Regions from separate parts of the Haloleucobacter albus genome, predicted to be linked through region 1. Evidence: riboswitches for the same ligand, from Rfam matches in the RefSeq annotation. Region 1 holds a riboswitch; the other holds the start of a gene.
What was found. A riboswitch is a leader RNA that binds a small molecule or an ion and turns the genes downstream of it on or off. The one in region 1 is predicted to bind cobalamin.
Positions count from the first base shown of each region.

Region 2: linked by a shared signal. The riboswitch ahead of ACT6QH_RS12925 (TonB-dependent receptor plug domain-containing protein) and the one ahead of ACT6QH_RS12040 (DUF4198 domain-containing protein) in region 1 are both predicted to bind cobalamin.

Region 1 covers NZ_JBQWAS010000028.1:463,922-468,287, reverse strand. The annotation lists gene ACT6QH_RS12050 (ribonucleoside-diphosphate reductase subunit alpha) at 1-694, shown strand, start outside; gene ACT6QH_RS12045 (ribonucleotide-diphosphate reductase subunit beta) at 714-1,865, shown strand; cobalamin riboswitch at 1,944-2,154, shown strand; gene ACT6QH_RS12040 (DUF4198 domain-containing protein) at 2,325-3,143, shown strand; gene cbiM (cobalt transporter CbiM) at 3,253-3,879, shown strand; gene ACT6QH_RS12030 (NikL family nickel/cobalt ECF transporter subunit) at 3,879-4,366, shown strand, end outside.
Region 2 covers NZ_JBQWAS010000029.1:91,460-95,825, forward strand. The annotation lists gene ACT6QH_RS12915 (proteasome-type protease) at 1-659, opposite strand, end outside; gene ACT6QH_RS12920 (enoyl-CoA hydratase) at 926-1,723, shown strand; cobalamin riboswitch at 1,907-2,113, shown strand; gene ACT6QH_RS12925 (TonB-dependent receptor plug domain-containing protein) at 2,229-4,310, shown strand.

The sequences.
Region 1 (4,366 bases):
CGAATTGCTGGCCGACGCGCGTGAAGGTGATGTAGAGCTGGACCGCACCCAGCACCTCGACTGGGAGACATTGCGCGCCCGCGTGCAGGCCACCGGCATGCGCAATTCCAATGTGCTGGCCATCGCCCCCACGGCGACCATCTCCAATATTGTCGGCGTGTCCCAGTCCATCGAGCCGGCCTATAGCCAGCTTTATGTGAAGGCCAACATGTCGGGCGATTTTACCGTGGTGAACGCCCATCTGGTGCATGACCTCAAGGCCCGCAATCTGTGGGATGAGGTGATGATCTCCGATCTCAAATATTATGATGGCATGGTCAGCGCCATCGACCGCGTGCCGGATGATCTCAAGGCGCTCTACGCCACGGCGTTCGAGATTGCCCCGCAATGGCTTATTCGTGCGGCAGCCCGGCGGCAGAAATGGATCGATCAGGCTCAGTCGCTCAATCTTTATATTGCCGAACCCTCGGGCCGGAAGCTGGATGAAGCCTATCGCTTCGCCTGGCGTCAGGGGTTGAAAACCACCTATTATCTGCGCGCGCGTTCCGCCACCCATGTGGAGAAATCCACGCTGAAGGGCACGGATGGCAAGCTGAATGCGGTTTCCGCATCTGCGCCCATTCCGGTGGAGAGCCCGGCCTCCAGCCCCGCGGCCTGCTCCATCAATGATCCCGAATGTGAAGCCTGCCAGTGAGCAGAGAAGGAGTGTTGTGATGCTCGACTGGTCTGATACGCCACTTGCCCCGGCCAAACCCGCCCGACCTGTCCCTGTGCCGGCCCCGGCCATTCCGGCGTCTCTTCCACAGGAGGGGGACGCCACCGGGCTGGGCGGTATTGATCGCTCTGGCGGGCGCGTCTCGGTGGATGAAAAGCGCATGTTGAATGCGCGGGCTGATGTAAACCAGCTTCTGCCCATGAAGTATAAATGGGCATGGGAGAAGTATCTTGCCGGCTGCAACAACCACTGGATGCCGACGGAAGTCTCCATGCAGGCGGATATCGCGCTGTGGAAATCCCGCGAGGGGCTGACAGACGATGAGCGGCGCATGCTGAAGCGCAATCTCGGTTTCTTCGCGGCCTCTGAAAGCCTGGTGGCGAACAATATCGTGCTCGCCATCTACAAGCAGATCACCAATCCTGAATGCCGGCAATATCTGTTGCGACAGGCCTTTGAGGAAGCGGTGCATACACATACTTTTCAGTATATTGTTGAAAGTCTGGGTCTGGATGAGGGTGAGCTGTTCAACATGTATCGCGAAGTGCCCTCCATCACCGACAAGGCGGCGTGGGCGCTGAAATATACCTCAAACCTTGCCGATGGAGCCTTTTCCACCGAAACGGAAGAGGGGGCGCGGGCCTTCCTGCGGGATCTGGTGGCCTTCTATGTCGTGTTCGAGGGCATGTGGTTCTATACCGGCTTTGCGCAGATCCTCTCTCTGGGGCGGCGTAACAAGATGGTGGGGATCGCAGAGCAGTATCAGTATATTCTGCGTGATGAGAGTATTCATCTCAATTTCGGCATTGATGTCATCAACCAGATCAAGCTGGAGAATCCGCATCTGTGGACCCCGGCCTTTCAGGAGGATGTGCGAGCCATGCTGAAGGAGGGCGCAGAGCTGGAGGCCGCTTATGGGCGCGATACCATACCCCGCGGTTTCCTTGGGCTGAATGCCGGCCTGTGCGCGCAATATATGCATTTCATCGCCAACCGGCGCTGCGCCCAGCTGGGCCTTGCCCCGGTGTTTCCCGAGACGGAAAACCCCTTCCCCTGGATGAGCGAGACCATGGATCTGAAGAAGGAAAAGAACTTCTTCGAGACCCGCGTCATCGAATATCAAAATGGCGGCGCATTAGCCTGGGATTGATCCGCAGGGAGGGGGCGAGGCTGCGCTGAATGGTGCAGCCCTGCCATATTAGCAATTGACTTGAGGGGCGCTTTAGCCCCTCTTGCCTGTGTCGAAGGTTTCCGGGTGGTGACGCCCGGGACGAAGAGGGAACACGGTGCGTGGGGGCAAAGCCCCTTCAAACCCGTGGCTGCCCCCGCAACTGTGAACGGCGAGCCCGGCCTCACCATGCCACTGGGACTATCCCGGGAAGGCGAGGCCCATGCGAAGACCCGTGAGCCAGGAGACCTGCCTTGGACACGGAACGTCGCCTCAGCGGCGTTCTTTCCGCAATTGGACGCCGGGGTGTGCGTTTGGCGGTTGGGCTCCGTGCAGCCTCCGGCTGCCCCGTGCTCCACGCCCATGCTTTTGCCCCTCGTTCCGCATGTGCCGCCACATCGCCTCAGGCGCGGTGCTGTCCGGTATTGGGGAGACGGGAACGTGTTGTTTCGCAAGATGATGAAGGCTGGCGCATCTGTTTTTGCGCTGGGTGCGGCTCTGGTGTGCGCGCCCCATATGGCTTCGGCTCATTTCCAGCTTGTCTATGTTACCGATGCCAATCTGGAAAAGCCCGGCAATGTGCCGGTACAGCTCATTTTCTGGCATCCCTTCGAACTGGGGCCTGTCATGGCGATGGGTGAGCCGCAGGAGTTTTATGCGGTGCATCGCGGCAAGAAGATTGACCTGAAGCCGTCCCTCAAGGCGTTCAGCTTCCGGGCGGGCGAGAGCGAGGCGCAGGCCTGGGAAGGCGTGCTGCCGGTGAAGCGCCCCGGCGATTATGTGCTGGTGGCCGTGCCCGAGCCCTATCTGGAAGGCAGCGAAGACATCTACATCCAGCAGATCGCGAAGAGCTACGTGAATCTGCGTCAGCTGCCCACGGACTGGTCCGAGCCGCAGGGGCTGGTGACCGAGATCGTGCCGCTCAACCGGCCGACGAACATCATTGCCGGCTCCACCTTTACCGGCCGCGTGCTGTCTGAAGGCAAGCCCGTGCCGGGTGTTGAGGTGGAAGTGGAATATATGGCCGCTGAGCCTGTGCCGGGTGAAAAGAAGGCGGCCGAGCCCAAGGCTGCGCCCATGCCGGGTGGCGCTGTGGTGGCTATCACCAATGCCAATGGCGAATTTACCTTCGGTGTGCCCAAGGCCGGTTACTGGGGCTTCGCGGCGCTCGGCTCGGGCCCCAAAAAGACCCATGACGGCAAGGAACTCTCCCAGGATGCGGTGATCTGGGTCCGCGCTGACGAGATTCCCCAGCCCTGAGGCCGAACCTGGCCGGCCACGCCCTTCCGGTGCGGCCGGCCCATGGTCCACGCACCATGCCCGTGCGGGCAAAGCGATGGATGTTCTGAAGGTTCGAGGAGGGCTGCACATGCATATTGTTGATGGTGCCCTGTCCACGCCGGTTCTGGTGACCGGGGCGGTGGTGGCGGTTGGTGGGCTGGCGCTGGGGCTGAGATCCCTCACCATGGAGAAGATTCCGGCGGCGGGGGTGCTCAGCGCCACCTTCTTTGTGGCCTCGCTCGTTCATGTCCCCATTGGTCCGTCCAGCGTGCATCTCATCATGAATGGGCTGGCCGGGCTGGTGCTGGGCTGGGCGGCGTTTCCTGCGCTGTTTGTGGGCCTGCTGTTGCAGGCGGTGTTCTTCGGCTTTGGCGGCATCACTGTGCTGGGGGTGAATGCGGTGAATATCGCCCTGCCGGCCGTGCTGGTCTTCTATCTGTGCCGGCGCGGCGTGGCTTCGGCCTCGCCCATGGTATCTGCCCTGTGGGGCGCGCTGGGCGGCGGGCTCGCCATTGTCTTCACCACCTGTTTCGTTGCGCTGTCTCTGGCCATGAGCGGCGAGGAGTTCTTGCCGGCGGCGCAGTTCGTCTTCATCGCCCATATTCCGGTGATGGTGGTGGAAGCGCTGATTACCGGGGCGGCGGTCTATCTTGCCCGGCAGGTCAAGCCGGAGCTGTTCGGCGTGATGCAGGCGCCGCAGGGGAGTGCATCCTGATGAAAACGCATCTGTTTTCTGGCATTGTGGCGCTACTTCTGGCGCTGTCCACCCCGGCTTTCGCCCATAAGGTGATCGCCTCCGTCTACGCGGAGGGAGATGTGATCTCCGGCGATATCGGCTTTTCCAATGGCGATATGGCGCAGGATGTGCCGGTAGAGATCTTCGATCCGCAAGGCAACAGGCTGGGTGAGGTGAAGACGGATGAGGATGGCCTCTTCACCTTCCGCCCCACCCGCGCCGTAGCGCATATCTTCCGCGCCAATCTGGGCGGCGGGCATGTGGCCGAGGTGCGCATGGAGGCGGATGAACTGCCCGCTATCTCTGGCGCAGCCCCCGCTGCTGCGCCCGCTGTACAGGCCGGCGCTGCCGCATCTCTGGAAGAAACGCCCACTGCGCTCACCATGGCCGCTCAGGAAAAGCTGATCGCCACCGTGGTGCAAAAGCAGATCGTGCCGCTGCGTCGCGAGATCGCCGCCTATCAGGA
Region 2 (4,366 bases), on a different contig from region 1:
GGGTCGCCAGCTTCGATCCGGTGGTTCAGCTCCGCTTCCAGCTTGTCCGTGCACAGCACCAGCATATCCAGAGGCATGCCCACCCCCAGATTTGATCGCATGGTGGAATCCATCGAGATCAGCGCGGCCTTGAGCGCATCCGAAATCGGCATGTCATAATGCACGGCGCGATCCAGAACCGGCTTGCCATATTTATGCTCACCAATTTGCAAGAAGGGCGTATCCGGGGTGCATTCAATGAAGTTTCCGGCCGGATAGACCATGAACAGGCGCAGCGGCCCACCCTGAATTTGCCCGCCCAGCAGGAAAGACACTTCAAAATTGATGGAACTGCTCTGTTCCATCACCACACCATTCACCTTCTGCACATGGCGAATGGCCTGCCCCACAAGCTGCGCCGCCTGAAACATGCCATGGCAATCACGCAACTGGCGGTTCTCGCCAGTCACCTCATCTTCGAAGCCCTCACGCAGCAGGCTGATGACGGATTGCGTCACCGACAAATTTCCTGCCGAGGCAATGCCGATCACGTGGTGGCCGGGCTCTTCAAAAATGTGGAGCTTTCGGAAGGTGGAAATATTATCCACCCCGGCATTTGTCCGGGTATCCGCAAGCAGCACCAGCCCTTCACGCACAAGCACGCCGCAACAATATGTCATCACACACCCCTTACTGAGGACGTGAAATTATAGGGAATGGCGGGCCTGCCCCGCAATGCGAGATCCGCCATGGCCCTGCGGCGCAGGCTGGCTGCGGCACATCCGCCACACTCACCTTCAACATGGCCTGCCGCAGATCTTCCATCCACATGCCGAAATAGCGACACCCCGCATTCTTTCCTTTATATGCGGTGGCTCGCCCCGGCAGATCAGCCGCGGCATATTTTTCCGCCGCTCCGGCGGCTGGCGTCGAGAGGAAGCAGCACATGTCCAACGGGACCACCGAAAACACCGCTGAAGATGTCATCCTCATAGAGCGCGAGGGGCGCGTCGCCATTATCCGCCTCAACCGTCCCAAAGCACTCAATGCCCTGAATTTCCAGGTGATGACCGCCATGGCCAAGGCTGTCACCGCGCTCGATCAGGATACCGGCGTGGGCGCCATCGTCGTGACAGGTTCCGAAAAGGCCTTCGCCGCCGGTGCCGACATCAAGGAAATGGCAGAGCGCTCTGCCGTGGACATGTTGCTGGATGACTGGTTCTCCGATTGGCAGACCGTGGCGCACTGCCGCACCCCGCTGATCGCGGCGGTTTCCGGCTTCGCGCTGGGTGGTGGCTGTGAGCTGGCCATGATGTGCGACCTCATCATCGCTTCCGAAACCGCCAAATTCGGCCAGCCCGAAATCAAGCTGGGCGTCATGCCCGGCATGGGCGGCTCGCAGCGCCTCACCCACGCCATTGGCAAATACAAGGCCATGGACATGGTGCTGACCGGCCGCATGATTGGCGCTGAAGAGGCCGAGCGCGCCGGCCTTGTCTCCCGCGTGGTGCCGGCCGAGCGCCATATGGAAGAGGTGATGGAAACCGCCCGCACCATCGCCAATTATGGCAAACCCTCCGTGCTTTCCGCGAAGGAAGCAGTCAATCGCGCCTTTGAAGTGAGCCTGAATGAAGGCGTGTTGTTTGAACGGCGCACCTTCCATGCCCTGTTCGCCACAGAAGACCAGAAGGAAGGCATGCGTGCCTTCTCCGAAAAGCGGGCAGCGGAATTCAAGAACCGCTGAGCCCCTTCCCGCCCTCACAGGGAAGAAGCCTCATCTTTCAGTCTGCCGCGGACCTGCCGCGGCAGGCGGGCTGGGCGCAGAATATCCGTCCCCGCGCCCGGATCTGAACATGCTTATGTTGCAATGCGGCCACAGATGTTACCAAACTGTAATAGGTCCATTGACGCTTGACGTTACGAATCCCTATTTTCCATCTCCGACGGTATCCTTCCCAGAAGGATGAAAAGGGAACGTGGTGAGATGTGCATCTGCGCATCAAATCCATGGCTGCCCCCGCAACTGTGAGTGGCGAGCCTCTCTCCAATAGACCACTGGGCATCAGGGGCCTGGGAAGGTGGAGACAGGCAGGGACCCACAAGCCAGGAGACCTGCCGTCACCCGTGGTCACACGCGAGCACGTCGGGCGGGGCTCCCCGATGCGGTGAACAGTTTCATGTCTCCCGACATGGAAACGACGCTTCGTTCGCGGTGACGTGTCCACATTGGCGTTTCGCCAGAGGTTCACATGCCGCGTTCCGCTCCCTTCAGCCACCAGCTCCGTGCTGCATTCGGCGCCACAAAACAGGCTCCTGATACAGCGGCTCTTACCCGCCATATGCGTTGTTCCAGCGCCAGCCTGCTGGCAATCAGCATCGCTATGGCCGCAACTCCGGCTTTTGCCCAGTCTGCCGAAAACACGCAGCAAGCTGAAGAGATCCAGATTCAGGAACAGATCGCCCTGCCGGATGTGGTGGTGAGCGCCACCACCCAGGCCACACCCAGCCGCGAAGTCGCCAGCTCGGTGACCGTAGTGACCGGCGAGGAGATCGAGCAGCGTCAGGAGCGCAGCGTCCCGGATGTTCTGCAATCCGTTCCCGGCTTGAATGTTGTGCAGACGGGCGGCCCCGGCAGCTCAACCTCCGTGTTCATTCGTGGCTCCAGCTCCAGCCAGGTCAAGGTGATGCTGGACGGCATTGAGCTTGCCGACCCATCCAGCCCCGGCAATACGTTCGATCTCGGCTACATGTTCACCAATGACATGGCCCGGCTTGAGGTTCTGCGTGGCCCGCAGAGCGGCCTTTATGGCTCGGAGGCCATTGGCGGCGTCATCTCCATGACGACCGAGCGCGGCAGCGGCCCGGCCCAGCTTTCCGGTTATCTGGAAGCCGGTGGCCTTGGCACTTTCAATCAGGTCGCGAGCCTGAAGGGGGCCATGCAGGGCTTCTCCTACAATATGAATATCGGCAATTATGCCAGTACGGCCATTCCGGTCACGCCGCAATCCATCATTCCCTTCGGCATGCCGAACAATGACAACCGGAATGAAAACCTCACGCTCTCCGGGCGTTTCGACCTGGATGTGAGCGACAATTTCACCATCAACTACACCGCCCGCTACATTAACGCCTGGCTCGATTACACCTCGGATTTGTGGAACAGCGCCACATATGAGAGCGCGCCGGCCCCCTTCCAGGATACGACCCACGCCACGACCTTCATCACCAAGGGTGAAGGCATCTGGTCCTTGCTGGATGGCGCGCTGGTCAACACCTTCGGTGTTGCCGCTACAAATTATGCGCGCGACAATACCAGCCTCTACAAGAACAATCTCAGCGAATATTCCGGTGACCGCCAGACCTATTACTGGCGTTCCAGCTATGATTTCATGCCCGGCCAGAACCTGCTTGTCGGCGTGGAACACAAGCGTGATTACATGACCTCCGAATCTGCCTGGACCAGCATGGATGCCAGCAGCGACGATACGGCCGGTTATGCTCAGCTTCAGACGTCTTTCTGGGATCGTCTCTTCATCGCGGCCAATATCCGCTATGATGATTATGATACCTGGGGTGGCCATACCACTTGGCGTATTGCGCCTGCGCTCTGGATTCCAGAAACCAACACAAAGCTGAAGTTCACCTATGGCACCGGCTTCAAGGCGCCGACCCTCTATCAGCTTTATGCCCCCTATTACGGCAACACCAACCTCAAGCCCGAAGAGAGCGACGGCTGGGATGTCGGCTTTGAACAATATCTGTGGGATGACAAAGTCAGCTTCGGCCTGACCTATTTCTACAATGATGTGACGAACCTTATTGTCACCGCCCGCAACATGACAACCGGCAACTACACCAACGAGAACCTCTCCAGCGCTACGAGTGATGGCGTTGAAGCCTTTCTGGCGTTGAAGCTTTCCGAGCAGTTCTCCATTCGGGCCGATTACACCCACACCAATACGGTGGGGCACTTCCCGCAGGGGCAGTCCTTTGGCACCAGTTGCGCCCAGCGCACCGCCACCTCCTGCTATCCGCTGCGCCGGCCAGACAACAAGTTCAGCCTCGCGCTCAACTGGCAACCCGTTGAACAGCTGCTGCTGACCGCCACGCTGGTGACCGTGACCGATTGGTGGGACATCAACCGCGTGACCTCCGCCATTGTGGAACAGCCCGGCTATACGCTCGTGAATGTCTCGGCGAACTACGAGATCAACGAGAACGCCACGGTGTTCGGCCGCATCAACAATCTGCTTGATGAAAGCTATGAAAACCCCAATGGCTGGGAAGCTCCCGGCCTCACCGCCATTGCCGGCGTGCGCCTCACCTATTGAGGCCGGCCGGTTGAGCTGACAGATTTTGAGGCCGCGCCGCATATGTGGCGTGGTTT